Methanotorris formicicus Mc-S-70: one gene and its partner. Each later gene encodes a partner of the first gene's protein in a complex. Links are inferred from orthologs where the notes say so. Each region holds a gene or a part of one and is shown on either strand. Other genes may lie near its edges.

What was found.
Region 2: the proteins of pyrB (region 1) and pyrI are in contact, whole or in part, in a crystal structure (PDB 2BE9), measured with the Sulfolobus acidocaldarius proteins. The link is inferred for Methanotorris formicicus Mc-S-70 from one-to-one orthologs. Residues at the interface, in WP_011278411.1 of Sulfolobus acidocaldarius: Asn83, Leu84, Ala85, Asp86, Arg89, Lys103, Tyr104, Asp105, Gly106, Ala107, Arg109, Phe110, Glu113, His127, Arg169, Glu192; in WP_011278410.1 of Sulfolobus acidocaldarius: Asn115, Tyr117, Cys118, Ile119, Asn122, Asp123, Val124, Glu125, Ala126, Arg141, Glu143, Tyr144, Cys145, Glu146, Ile148.

The regions. Positions count from the first base shown.
Region 1 is NZ_AGJL01000003.1:54,708-60,649, reverse strand. Bases 417-3,204 are described here. They hold pyrB (aspartate carbamoyltransferase), read left to right. Parts: upstream 417-1,248; coding sequence 1,249-2,160; downstream 2,161-3,204. Other genes in these bases: METFODRAFT_RS01175 (radical SAM protein), read left to right, coding at 2,861-3,204; METFODRAFT_RS01180 (30S ribosomal protein S8e), read left to right, coding at 2,336-2,722; METFODRAFT_RS01190 (DUF2304 domain-containing protein), read right to left, coding at 740-1,090; METFODRAFT_RS01195 (hypothetical protein), read right to left, coding at 535-738; cobM (precorrin-4 C(11)-methyltransferase), read left to right, coding at 417-531. Also shown: more of cobM, read left to right, coding at 1-416; more of METFODRAFT_RS01175, read left to right, coding at 3,205-3,871; METFODRAFT_RS01170 (ABC transporter substrate-binding protein), read left to right, coding at 4,044-5,648; nikB (nickel ABC transporter permease), read left to right, coding at 5,702-5,942. UniProt on the Methanocaldococcus jannaschii protein: Catalyzes the condensation of carbamoyl phosphate and aspartate to form carbamoyl aspartate and inorganic phosphate, the committed step in the de novo pyrimidine nucleotide biosynthesis pathway.
Region 2 is NZ_AGJL01000028.1:3,155-10,499, forward strand. Bases 4,358-7,238 are described here. They hold pyrI (aspartate carbamoyltransferase regulatory subunit), read right to left. Parts: upstream 6,083-7,238; coding sequence 5,633-6,082; downstream 4,358-5,632. Other genes in these bases: METFODRAFT_RS05780 (NOG1 family protein), read right to left, coding at 4,358-5,098; METFODRAFT_RS05785 (DUF126 domain-containing protein), read right to left, coding at 5,204-5,587; METFODRAFT_RS05795 (CBS domain-containing protein), read right to left, coding at 6,154-7,238. Outside these bases: METFODRAFT_RS05755 (hypothetical protein), read left to right, coding at 1-531; METFODRAFT_RS05760 (TatD family hydrolase), read left to right, coding at 524-1,285; signal peptide peptidase SppA, read left to right, coding at 1,307-2,218; METFODRAFT_RS05770 (TrmB family transcriptional regulator sugar-binding domain-containing protein), read left to right, coding at 2,231-2,980; METFODRAFT_RS05775 (oligosaccharide repeat unit polymerase family protein), read left to right, coding at 2,971-4,089; more of METFODRAFT_RS05780, read right to left, coding at 4,079-4,357; more of METFODRAFT_RS05795, read right to left, coding at 7,239-7,345. UniProt on the Methanocaldococcus jannaschii protein: Involved in allosteric regulation of aspartate carbamoyltransferase.

The DNA of each region.
Region 1 (5,942 bases):
GTTAGGCTACATACTGGAGATCCATCCATTTATGGGGCAATTAAGGAGCAGATTGATGAGTTGAAAAAGCATGGCATAGATGTTGAAATAATACCCGGAGTTACTTCATTATTTGCCGCAACAAGTTCTTTAAAAGCAGAACTTACTTTACCAGAGGTTTCCCAAACTGTAATTATTACAAGACCAGAAGGAAGAACACCAATGCCAGAAAAAGAGAAATTAGTGGATTTAGCAAAGCATAATGCAACAATGGCAATATATTTAGGAGTTTCAATGATTGAAAAGGTTTGTAAAGAGTTAATAGAAGGGGGATACAAAGAAGATACCCCAGTTGCAGTGGTTTATCATGCATCATGGGAAGATGAGAAGATTGTTTTAGGAACTTTAAAGGATATAGTGGAGAAAGTTAAAAAAGAAGGAATTAAAAAAACCGCCTTAATAATTGTTGGGGAGGTTTTAAGTCCGAAATATTATGCATATTCAAAACTTTACGATAAGGAGTTTGAACATGAATATAGAAAAAAGAAATAAGTATTATTTATTTTCAATCTCTTCAATCTTTTCAAGTATTATCCTTAAATCTGTTTGTTTTGTTATGTCTTTTTCTTCTTTGATGAGTTTGTTTATTTTTTCTTTTAATTCATCCAAATCTTTTGAATTTTGTATAAGTTCTTTTGCATATTCAATATCTGAAACATATGGCAAAGATTCACTTAAAACCAACTCTAACTTATCCATATTATCCCTCATTTTTACTTTTTGGTTCATGTCTATCTTTAATTGCCACCTCTCTAACAACTTTCGTAATCTCTCTTTCTAAATGTTCCATCCTTGCATACATTCTATATATTAGATAGAATAAAACCACTATACTTAGATAGATTATAGCATCCACACCCCTCCCCACACCAAGAACCCCTGCCAAACAACTTAATGTTTGAGGAAATACCAAAACAACAACAACCAAAATCCAAACAAACAACCAAAATATCCCCTCATCCAAACCCATATTCCTGTTCCTTATCTGTAAAATAACTCTTGACATAGCAAACAATGCAAATAGTATTCCAAATATTTGAATAATTTCCATAATTATCCCTCCACAAAGAGAGTATCGCTTTGCCTTGGCATCCTAACTTACCCTATAAAAAGATAACCAATACTAAAAAGTATAAATTTAAGAGTATAAATAACATTGCATCTGAAGTTTTTGTATTTTATGAATTAATATATAAGGAGGAACGATGTATGAAGCATCTAATCTCAATGAGGGATATTGATAAAGATGATATTTTGAGGATATTGGATGAAGCAGAGAGGATGGAGGATATACTAAATTCAAAAAAGGTCTCAAAGATTTTGGAAGGGAAGATTTTGGCAACGATATTTTATGAACCATCAACAAGAACAAGGTTATCTTTTGAGACAGCAATGAAGAGATTGGGTGGGGAGGTTATTGGATTTGGAGATGTTGAAAATACATCAGTAGTAAAGGGGGAAAGTTTAATAGACACCATAAGGGTAGTTAGTAATTACTGCGATGTTATTGTTTTGAGGCATCCATCTGAGGGTGCGGCAAGATTGGCAAGTGAATACTCATCAGTTCCTATTATAAATGCAGGAGATGGGAGTAATCAACACCCGACACAAACACTACTGGATTTATATACAATAAACAGAGAAATTGGAAGGATTGATAATATAAAGGTTGCATTTGTTGGAGATTTGAAGTATGGGAGAACTGTTCATTCACTCTCCTATGCATTGGCACTTTTTGAAGGGGTTGAATTGCACTTTATTTCCCCAAAAGAATTAAAAATGCCAAGAGAAATTATTGACGATTTGAGAGGAAAGGTTAAGATATACGAATCTGATAAGATTGGGGAGTTAGATGTTGATGTTGTTTATGTAACAAGAATACAGAAAGAGAGATTTCCAGATTTGAATGAATACCAAAAAGTCAAAGGAAGTTATAAGATAAAAAAAGAACATATTGAAAATAAGGATTTGATTGTTATGCACCCATTGCCAAGGGTTGATGAAATTGATTATGGGGTTGATAAACTTCCTCAGGCAAAATACTTTAAACAATCCTTTTATGGAATCCCAGTGAGAATGGCAATTTTAAAGATATTAATTGAAGAATTTGAGAGAACATAAGTAATCGTTAATTTTTTATATTATAAGTTCAATAGAACTTTTGACTCGCATGGCAAAAATATATATAAGTATCTTTTTTATTTAATTATTAAAGTCACTATTATTTTTAAATGTTGGATGAAGTTCATATCTTTATGAGAGAAACATTAAATAAAAAACAGTTAAGGGTGTAAATATGGGAGTATGGCAAGGAAAAAGCAGAAGAAAACCAACAGGCGGAAAATACAAAATGTCAAGAAAAAAGAGAAAATATGAAATGGGAAGAGAACCAACAGAAACACACTTATCAGATGAAGTAAGGATGAAAATCATTAGATGCAAAGGAGGAAACAATAAAATTAGATTATTAAGAGTAAACTACGCAAATGTTTTAGATCCAAAAACAGGAGTTTGTAGGAAAGTTGCAATTAAAACCGTAGTTGACAACCAGGCAAACAAACACTACATCAGAAGAAACGTCATCACAAAAGGAGCAGTTGTTGAAACAGAATTAGGTTTGGCAAAAGTAACATCAAGACCAGGACAGGATGGTGTTGTCAACGCTGTTCTCGTTGAGCAATAAAATAATTTTCTATTTTTTATTTTAAAAACCTCAATTTAGATGGGTTTTACACATTTAATCTAAAATTTAAATAAATGAATAAACTATTTTAAATATTTATTCGTCTAATTGTATTACATAGTACGTCTTGGTGGGAGTATGTTATTGGAAAGATACCTAAAAGTTTCTGAAAATAAATTACCGGCAAAATTTTTAATTTTAAAGTCAATAGATGTTTGTAATTTTGACAATAAAGACATTGATGAACTCTGGGAAATGCATGAAAATGCAATGAGCGAATTTAGGGAAACAACATATATAAAAAACATCAAAATAACACATCCAAATTTGTTAGATTTAAAAATAGAGATAGCAAAGAGAATCTTTGAAAATTGTCATTTTTGTGAGCATAGGTGTTATGTAAATAGAAATAAAGAATTGGGGTTTTGTAGAATTGGAGAAAGTTATTATTCATCCGAATTTCTGCATTATGGTGAAGAAAAGGTTCTAATCCCATCCCACACAATATTCTTCTGTGGATGCAACTTTAAATGTGTATTTTGCCAGAATTGGGAAATTTCACAGGTTTATTTTGAAAACCTCAAAGTTGAAAACTACTGCAAAAAAGTTAGGCCCAAACTAATGGCAAAAATCGTAGAAGAAAAAAGAACAATATCCAAAAATGTAAATTTTGTAGGAGGGGAGCCAACACCTCACTTGCTAAAAATCTTAGAAATATTAGGGTATGTCAATGTAAATATTCCAGTGGTGTGGAACTCAAATATGTATATGAGTGAAGAAACCATGTATCTTTTAGATGGTGTTGTTGATTTATGGTTGAGTGATTTTAAGTTTGGAAACGATAACTGTGCTGAAAGGTTATCTAAGATAAAAAATTACTGCAAAGTTGTAAAAAGAAACCACTTGATGATAAATGATGAGGACATTATAATTAGGCACTTGGTTATGCCAAATCACTTAGAGTGTTGCACTGAGAGGATATTTAAGTGGATTGGAAAGCATTTAGATGCAAAGGTAAATGTTATGTTCCAATATCGGCCAGAATATAAGGCTACTCTTTATGAAGACATAGACAGGACTTTAACATACAAGGAAATGGAAAAAGCACATTTATTGGCTAAAAAATATGATTTAGACACTGATGTTTAGTTTTTATTATTTTATTTTGCATTTTTTATTTTTTTCATTTTTGTAATATTAAAATTTTAGTTGATCTTACTAAATAACAACTTAAGTAGAAAATTTTATATACTTAAAGTGACTTTTTTGAAAATGTTAAGATTAAATAGTATAAAATTCCCAAATTATATGAGGTGAGTGCATGAAAAAATTAATATCCATATTAACAATAGCGCTCCTTCTACTTGGAGGAGTTGCTATAGCGGGTTGTACAGGAAAAGCAGAAACATCCCCGAATGAGGTAAAGACTGAAGAAACCCAAAAATCCACAGAAACAAAAGTTGAATACAAAGACACCTTTATTTTAGGTTATGGAAAAGACCACAAACTTACAGGAGGAAAATGGGGAATCGGATTTTTCCCAAAAACACATGTCCTCGAAAGATTGGTTGAGTACGATATGTCTAATGATAAATTAGTTCCTGGATTGGCAGAAAGTTGGGAAATTAAAGATGGAGGAAAAACAATCATCTTCCACCTCAAAAAAGGAATCAAATTCTCTGATGGAACTGAATTTGATGCAAATGCTGTAAAGTTTTCAATGGATAGGTTAATTGTAAAGGAGCATAGTTTAGCACCAAAAGGATGCGATGTTATAGACAAATACACAGTTGCAATTCACTTTGAAAAACCAGGATTCTTCAACCTCGCTAAGATGGCAGAATATCATCTCGGTATAATGGCTCCTACGTCAGTAAATCCTGTTGGAGATCCCAATGGAACATTGGTTAAACCAATTGGAACAGGACCTTTCAAAGTTGTTGATTATAAAAAAGATCAATACGCAATCTATGAACCAAACCCATACTGGTATGAAAGAAATGGCATAGAGCCAAAATTCAAGAAATTTGTTGTTAAAATCATCCCAGATGAAGATACAAGAGTTATGGCTTTGAGAAGTGGAGAGGTTGATGCAATTTCTGACTTTGTGCATGGTGGTTCTGCATACACACCAAGAAACCAATTACCATTATTGGAAAAAGATGGATTTAAAGTTTATAAGCACGATGTTCCAATTACTTGGATTATTGCCTTCAACTATAAAAAATCCCCATTTAATGACCCAGAAGTTAGGAAGGCTGTAAGTTTAGCAATAAATAGGGATGAGATTGTTAAGATATTTGACAACCAAGTCAGACCAGCATGGAATGGAATGTTTGTTCCTGAAGCACCAGGAATGAAAGAAGCCAATATTAAATATGAATACAACCCAGAAAAGGCAAAAGAAATCTTGAAGAAGAAGGGAATGGAAGGTTTAAAAGTTAAATTCATAGTAGATAAAGGTCAAGGAGACCAGGTTTTAGTCGCACAACTTATTCAAGAACAACTTAAAAAAGCGGGCTTTAATCCAGAACTTGAAATCCTCGAAGGTGGAGCATACAAACAGAAGAGGGATTCAGGAGATTACGACATGAGGTTATACTACATTGGAGGGCCCCACAGAAGATTCTACTTAAGGATGTATTGGAGATTCTATCCAGGATGTAAATGGAGTGCCTATGAAAGTGAAAAAGTTGGAAGTTTATGTAAGAAAATCCTTGAGAATCCAGAAGATATTGATGAGAATGTTAGGAAGAAGGATTTAATAGCATTCTACAAGGCATTGTATGATGAGATGGGAGTTGTTCCACTTTACCATGATATTATGACTGCAGTAATGAGTCCAAAGGTAGATGCTCCAAGTCCAGACAAATTCTTCACAATCAGTGGAGAGCCGTTCTTTGCTGAAGTTGGAGTTAAAAAATAATTCTCTTTTAATTTTTTAAATTTTTAATATTAATTTAAAGTTTTGGTGGTAAGATGAAAAAATACATTCTAAAAAGAATTCTCCAAATAATCCCCACCCTTATTGGAGCGTCTTTTTTATCATTTTCATTACTTTATATCTTCCCTGGAGATCCTGCAGAGTTTATCTTAACCATGAGTACAGGAACAGAGCCAAGTCCAGAAGAGATTGAGAAGTTTAGGATTGAGGCTGGTTTGGATAAGCCGTTGATTATTCAATATATAAATTGGCTCTTTAAAATTATTCAAGGAGATT
Region 2 (7,345 bases), on another replicon or contig:
GTATCAAAAAATTCTGAGAGACTGATGAGATTACTATTGATTAAAAAACCTTCTTTATTCAATAGATGGATACTATCAAAAACTGATATTAACAACTACATCCCAACAATAAAAAAGTTTTTAAATGATACACATCCAACAATTAAAATGGAAATGCTAAATGTTGTGGAGCATTTATTAAATTTGGGATATGAAGGTGTAAATACGTTACTACCAGAACTGTTAAACTTAATTGACGATGAAAAATGGGCTGTAAAAAGAAGATTAATATCAATAATACCAAAATTAACTATTAAAGATGAAGACATTGACAATATAATATGCAAATGTATAGATGCATTAGAAAAATGTGAAAATGACTTTGTAATGTATATATTAAGGTTATTGAACCAACTACCGCCATCAAAAAGATATGCTGAAGATGTGGTAAATACCTTAAATAAATTTATAGATAATTGTGATTTTGATGATATAACCAACAGTATTTTGGAAAAATATAACAATATCATAAAAGGTGAAAATAATGATTGATGTACACATACATGCAGACACAAGACCTTATGAGGATTTTGAGATGATGGCATTATGTATGGATGGAGCAATAACATTGGCTCATGACCCATTTGAAATGAAATCCTCTGACGTATGGGTTTCCCATGTTGAGAGGTTAATCAGTAACGATGTAAAGAGAGCAAAGGAAAATGGATTGAGGTTATTTGTGTGTGTTGGTGTTCATCCAAGGGCAATACCAAATGACTATGAAAATGCCATTGAAAAGATAAAGGACTTTGTTAAAAATGATGTTGTTGTTGGAATTGGGGAGATTGGATTAGAAAAGGCAACAAAGGAAGAAAAGGATGTGTTTACAAAGCAGTTGTTGTTGGCAAAAGCGTTAGATTTACCTGCAGTAGTTCATACCCCAAGAAGAAATAAGGAAGAGGTAACAAAAATTATCATGGAGGAAATAAACACCCTTAACTTAAACAATGAAAAGATTGTTATCGACCACTGCAACAAAAATACTGTAAAGGATGTTCTTGATATTGGATGTTATGCAGGATTAACCATCCAACCAAGCAAATTAACTCCAATGGAGGCTGTTGAGATTGTTAAGGAATTTGGTGGAGAAAGGATTTTGTTGGATAGCGATTCTTCCTCAGCCCCATCTGATATATTAAGTGTACCAAAAACGGTGTTAAAGATGAGGTTAAATAATATTGATAAAGAAATTATAAATCTTGTTTCACATGAAAATGCAAAAAAATTCTTCAATTTGAGGATATAATTTTTATTATGTGGTGATATAATGAAGAAGTTATATATTGCCGTGGGTTTTATATTTATTTTAATATTTGCTCTAATAGTTGGGGGAATTGTGGTACTTTTTTCAGATTTTGATTTTAGTGGTGGTAATATTGCTGTAATAAATATAGATGGTCCAATAATTTTAAAATCTGACGATTCTGGGATTTTTGGACGTAAGGAAATGAGTGCATTAGATTACATTGATTTACTTGATAGGGCTGAAAAAGACAAGAACATAAAAGCCGTTCTTTTAAAAATCAACTCTCCTGGAGGAGAGGTTATAGCAAGTGAGAAACTTGCAAGGAAGGTAAAGGAAGTTGCAGAAAAAAAGCCAGTTGTGGCTTACATAGAAACCATTGGAGCATCTGGGGCATATATGGCTGCATGTCCAGCAGATTATATTGTTGCAGAGAAACACTCAATTGTTGGGAGTATTGGGGTTAAAATGGAGATTCTGCATTATTATGGCTTAATGGAAAAATTGGGTATCAATACAACAGTAATAAAGGCAGGGAAGTATAAGGATATTGCTTCACCATACAGACCAATGACAGAGGAGGAGAGGAGGTATTTAGAAAAGATGATAAACGAAACATATATGGACTTTGTAATGTGGGTTGCAGAGAATAGGAACTTAAGTATAAATAAGACATTAAAAATTGCAGATGGGAAGATATATATGGGAAGTGATGCTAAAAAAGTTGGTTTAGTTGATGAGGTTGGGACAGAGGAGGATGCCATCAACATAACTGCAAAATTGGCAAACATAACAACCCCAAAAGTTGTTGAATACAAAAGTGAGGACTTTGGATTATTTAATGTGCTTTATAGTTTTGGTTATGGAATTGGAAAGGGATTGGGCGAAATTTTAGTAAAAACAGATTTACCATACAAAACATACATTATGGATTAATGGGGGGAGTTGATGAAGAAAATAACGCTCTTGGAAATTTTGGTTGTTGTGGCAATACTCACAACAACCCTTGCAGTAGGATATAAGTTCTTGAAAGGCAACAACACCGAGTTTAGTGGAGATGAGATGTATAAGTGTGCATGGATTGCAGATAAGATTATGGCGAAGGGTTTTCCACTGTATGCGGAAATAGAGGGGAGATGGACGTCATCAAATGAAAATTTTAAGGGCAGGGTTTTGGTTACTGGGTCAAGTGGAGGTACTTTATTTGCAATATACAAAAACCAAACAATAACTATAGGGGGTAAATTGGCGTCAAAAGAAGATATAGCAGCAAACAAGATAAAACTAATGCCGTTGGGCAATACTATAATAAAATATGAACTGGAACCTATAAATGCATCTTCGTTTAAAAATCTGAAGGATAGAATAAAAATTCCAAAGAATCTAACAATTTTGGATGTTTATGTTTATGGGGTATTTGGTGTTGATTCAAAAACTTACTCCCCATCTGAACAACAGAGAATAAAAAATTACTTATCCACAAATTTACCGTATGCTTATGTATACTTTACCTATGGTGGAGCATTTTTTAATGGTAAATTGGATCTGAATTATTTGGATTATTTGGATAACTTAATGAAACCAGAAAACATAACAACATCAAGGTTGGATGTTTATGTTGTTGTCAATGAAACCACAAACCAGATAAATAAAAAAGAATTAAAATTTAATAACGTAAGGCTGATAACATGGTCTTAAAAGATTTTAGATTGGATATAGACCAATTAGAAATAAAGCCTAATCATATCTTTTTGTTTTTAATTTGTTTGTTTTTGATAGTTTCTAAGGTTTCAATAACAACGTCAATTTTGGTCCTACTTTTGTCAATATTTTTTTATATTTCCTTTGAAGTTGGTGAGAAATGGGGGGAATTTGATATTAAAAAAGATTACCACAATATTGGATATAAAATCGGGATATTTTTTATCCTAATTGGGGTTATTTTTACGATTCTTGATTTGATTTGGGTCAGGGGAGTTCCTTTGTTTGAACCTGCATCAAGAAGGTTTTTGAATGTTCAATTTACTATGCTCTCCCATCTCCTTCCACTTGGATGGGCAATAGTCATAAGTTCTTCAAAACTAAATGGAATCTTTAAAAATACACAATCTACAATAAATATAAAGAAGATAATTATTTATTCTTTAATATTTTCAATGTTCATAGGACTTTTGGGTTATAGAACACAGATTATGGTTTTACTATTAGCAACTGCATTTAGTATGTATTATTCAAACAAAATAAAAACAAGAGATGTTTTATTGCTATTTTTGCTTATATTTTTGGTTTTATTTGGCTTCTCATTTTTTAGGTTGTATGTCCTTGGCGTTGAAGGAAATCCCATAACCTCAAGAATAAACCTAACCATGAGTATCTTAGACATCCTAATCCAAAACTACGCAGGTTATTTTAGTGGGGTTATCCATACATCAATCTTCTCATCTTGGAATTTGATTCCAGGACCTTCAAGTGGACCAAGAACGATAATTGCAAATAGTATTGGTGTTAGTGGAGTTACAATAACGCCAACAATCTTTGGCGCTGTTGTAATGGATTATGGTATTTTAGGACTTGTCTCATACTTTGGAATCCTTGGTATAGTTATGGGGTTTTGCTATAAGGTAGCAAAAAGAGTTAAAGGTGTTTGTTTAGGATTTTACTCCATAATGGTTGCATATTTACTTGTTGGAATTGAAACTGGTATCTTAGATTTTGAAGTGGTTTTGTTCTATGTGATTGGGTTTTTGTTGTGCTTAAAAGAGATAATTAGAAATAAGATATCAATTTTAAATAGATTTAATTTTTAATTATAAGTTCTTTGACAACAGTTTCCTTTAACTCATCAAGTCCAATATCCTTATCTGCAGATATTTTTATTATTTTATAATCTTTAAGTTTCTCTTCAATCTCCCTCAATTTCTCCTCATCAGTTAAATCAATTTTGTTTATTGCAACAATTATTGGCACCTTAAATAAATCACTAACCTCTTTTAATAGGTTTAGTTGCTCCCCTATGCTATACCCGCAATATTCACTTGGATCTAAGACAAACAATATCATGTTTGCCAAATAATTCAATGCAAGAACTGCCTGCAATTCAATGTCATTCCTCTCATACAATGGTCTATCCAAAACTCCTGGTGTGTCAACAACCTGAATATCCTCTCCAATGTAACCAACATTTAGTCCCTTTGTTGTGAAAGGATAGGCGTTAATTTCTGGTTCAGCAGTGGTTAATTTTCTTAAAAGTGTTGATTTTCCAACGTTTGGATATCCAGCAATAACCAACGTTGGTAATTCCTTCACTGTTGGAAGGTTTTTTAATTTCTCCCTTGCAACAGCAAGAAATGCCAAGTTAGGATAAATCTGCTTTAATATGGATGCAGTTCTTCCAACAAATTCCTTCCTATATTTTGATGCTTCTGCTGGTACCTTTGCCTTTCTTGCCTTTTTTGCATAATCATTCCCAAGTTTTTTCACAAGTTCTGATGCCCACTTCACCGCTCCAAGTGATTTTTTAAATTCATCAATTCCAACCATAACCTCTACGAGTTCTTTGTAAAATGGCTTTAATCTATCTATTGAAGGCGTTTTATCTATAATTTTTAATAGATTATCTGAAACTACTGAAGATATTGTCCTAATCTTTTGTTCCTCAATTGTTCTTGATTTAGGTAATCTTGGAATACCTATCAATGTGGTTCTTAATTCATTTGCTACTTTCTCGCTCCTTCTATGGGCTTTGTCCATAAGTTCCTCTGGGGTTAAAATAGTAGGCATCTTTTTAAATGGATTTGCATCTCCTTTTTTTCTCATGTTAATCACCATTATAAATTTAATTTTTAATTGTATTAAAAATAGGACTGTTAAATTTTATTAATCCATTAAAAATAGGATTAGTTATTTTTTGTTTTGTTATTCTTATTTTATTATAACAACTCCACTATTCCCATCAACAACAACTCTATCTCCATTCTTTATCTTTTCTATATCAACCTTATCAACAAGCGGAATCTTTCCTAAAATAGCCCCAGTTGCTACGATTGGCTCGCATTCTTTGTTAATTATTCCTTTCAAAATCCCTCTTTTTGCAAGACCATAAATTACATAAGAACCAACAGTACTCCCCTTTCCATAAGGAAATACGAATATCTTATTTTTTAAACTTTCTCCATAGAGTTCACTATTCTTATCAATTATTATGCCTTCCTCATTGACTCCCCCTAAAAAAGAGAATGGTTCCTTTGATACAATCGCTATTCCTTCTGTGATTCCTTTTGATATACTTCTTCCTTTTAATTCCATACTATCCCTCAAAAACAAAAACAGATTAAAATCTAAAAAGCAAATTTATTTTTTGTATATGATGGCACTTAAGAACTTTTCGCAGTATTTGCATCTGATCTTTAATGGGTTTTTGCTTTCTATGATAAATTTCCCCTCAACGTTTTCCCTATTTGTTATACAATTTGGATTCGTGCATTTTAAAAGTCCCTCAATGTAATTTGGAATGTTGACTTTAAATTTCTCTACAACCACACCGTTTCTTATGATATTTATCGTTGCATCTGGAGCAATTAAGGCTATTTTATTTACATCATCTGAATCGAGTTCTAATCCCTCTATTTTTAAAATATCCTTTTTGCCCATTTTTTTTGAAGGAACATTCATAGCCAACATAATGGGCAAATCATCACTTATTTTTAAGATGTTGTAAACATCAAGTGCCTTTCCACTTTTGATGTGATCTATAACAGTGCCGTTTTGTATTGGCTTTACCTTCAGTTCTCTATTTTTCATGGCACACACCAATGAATTACGTAAAATAAAATCATAATGATAAAACTTTAAAATAAAAGTAGAAAGAAAAATTATTCTATCTCTTCTTCCCTAAGTTTTTTACCCAATGTTCTTGGGTGATATCTCTCCCTATCAGCATCTATCTGCTTCTCAACTGATATTAAAGCATTTTTTAAAACCTCAATGAAGTCCCATCTTTGTTTTTCTGATATGTATCCAACGTCTTCTCCTTCTGCCTCTAATCTCTTTGTCTTTGATAATTTTGGTGATGCATCTCCAACGTACAATTTATTTGGTGTTTTAACATACACAGTTATGTGGTAGTATGGTGTTCCTCCTTTATCATGCTCTCTCTTTATTGTTATCTTTATCCAGTGGATTCTTCCTGCATGTTTTACCATTTTTCTAACTTCTGTTGCAATTATTCTTTCTGCTAATATTCTCATATCTTCATCCAATGCCCCATGTATTTCAACTTCAATCATTGCTCCTTTCTTCAAGTCAGCAATATACTTCATTATATCCAATCTTGTTACAATTCCCCTCAATATTTTATTTTTAACTATTGGAACCCCCCTAATGTCATACTCTTGCATCAATTTTGCAACATCTGCAACTGAATCCTTTACATCCGCTGTTATTAATGGTGAACTCATTATTGACTTAACTGGCTGCTCCATTCTTGGGGTTTTCTCTCCTGAGTATTCCCCAACAGTCATTCTTCTTTTTGGTTTAAAAATCTTCTTTAAGATGTCATCTTCTGTAACAATACCTATTGGATTCTCTTCATCATCAACAACTATTAATCTTCCAACGTTGTGTTTTCTCATTAATGACCTCGCCTTACCAATGCTTTCATCTTCATGTATGGTTATTGGGTTTCTTGTCATAATTTTTGATGCTTCAACGTCCTTTAAGATTTTTGAGGTCGCTGCCCTCTTCATGATGTCGTAATCTGTTACAATCCCCACCAATTTACCTTTATCATCCACAATTGGTGCTGCCCTCTGCCCACTTTCAATTAACTCACAAACCGCATCCATCACTGGAGTGTCCTTGTGTATACAGTGTGGTTTAAACATTAACTCCCCAACATGCTCATGCACTGATGAGGCTAACAACAAATCGTGCATAGTTACTAAGTATAACTCCCCCCTCTCATCAACAACTACTAAGTTGTGGAAGTGGTTCTCTTCCATAATACCTATTGCTTTTGTTATTGGCGTGTCTGGTGTTACTGTAACTACTTCCTTTGTTGCTATC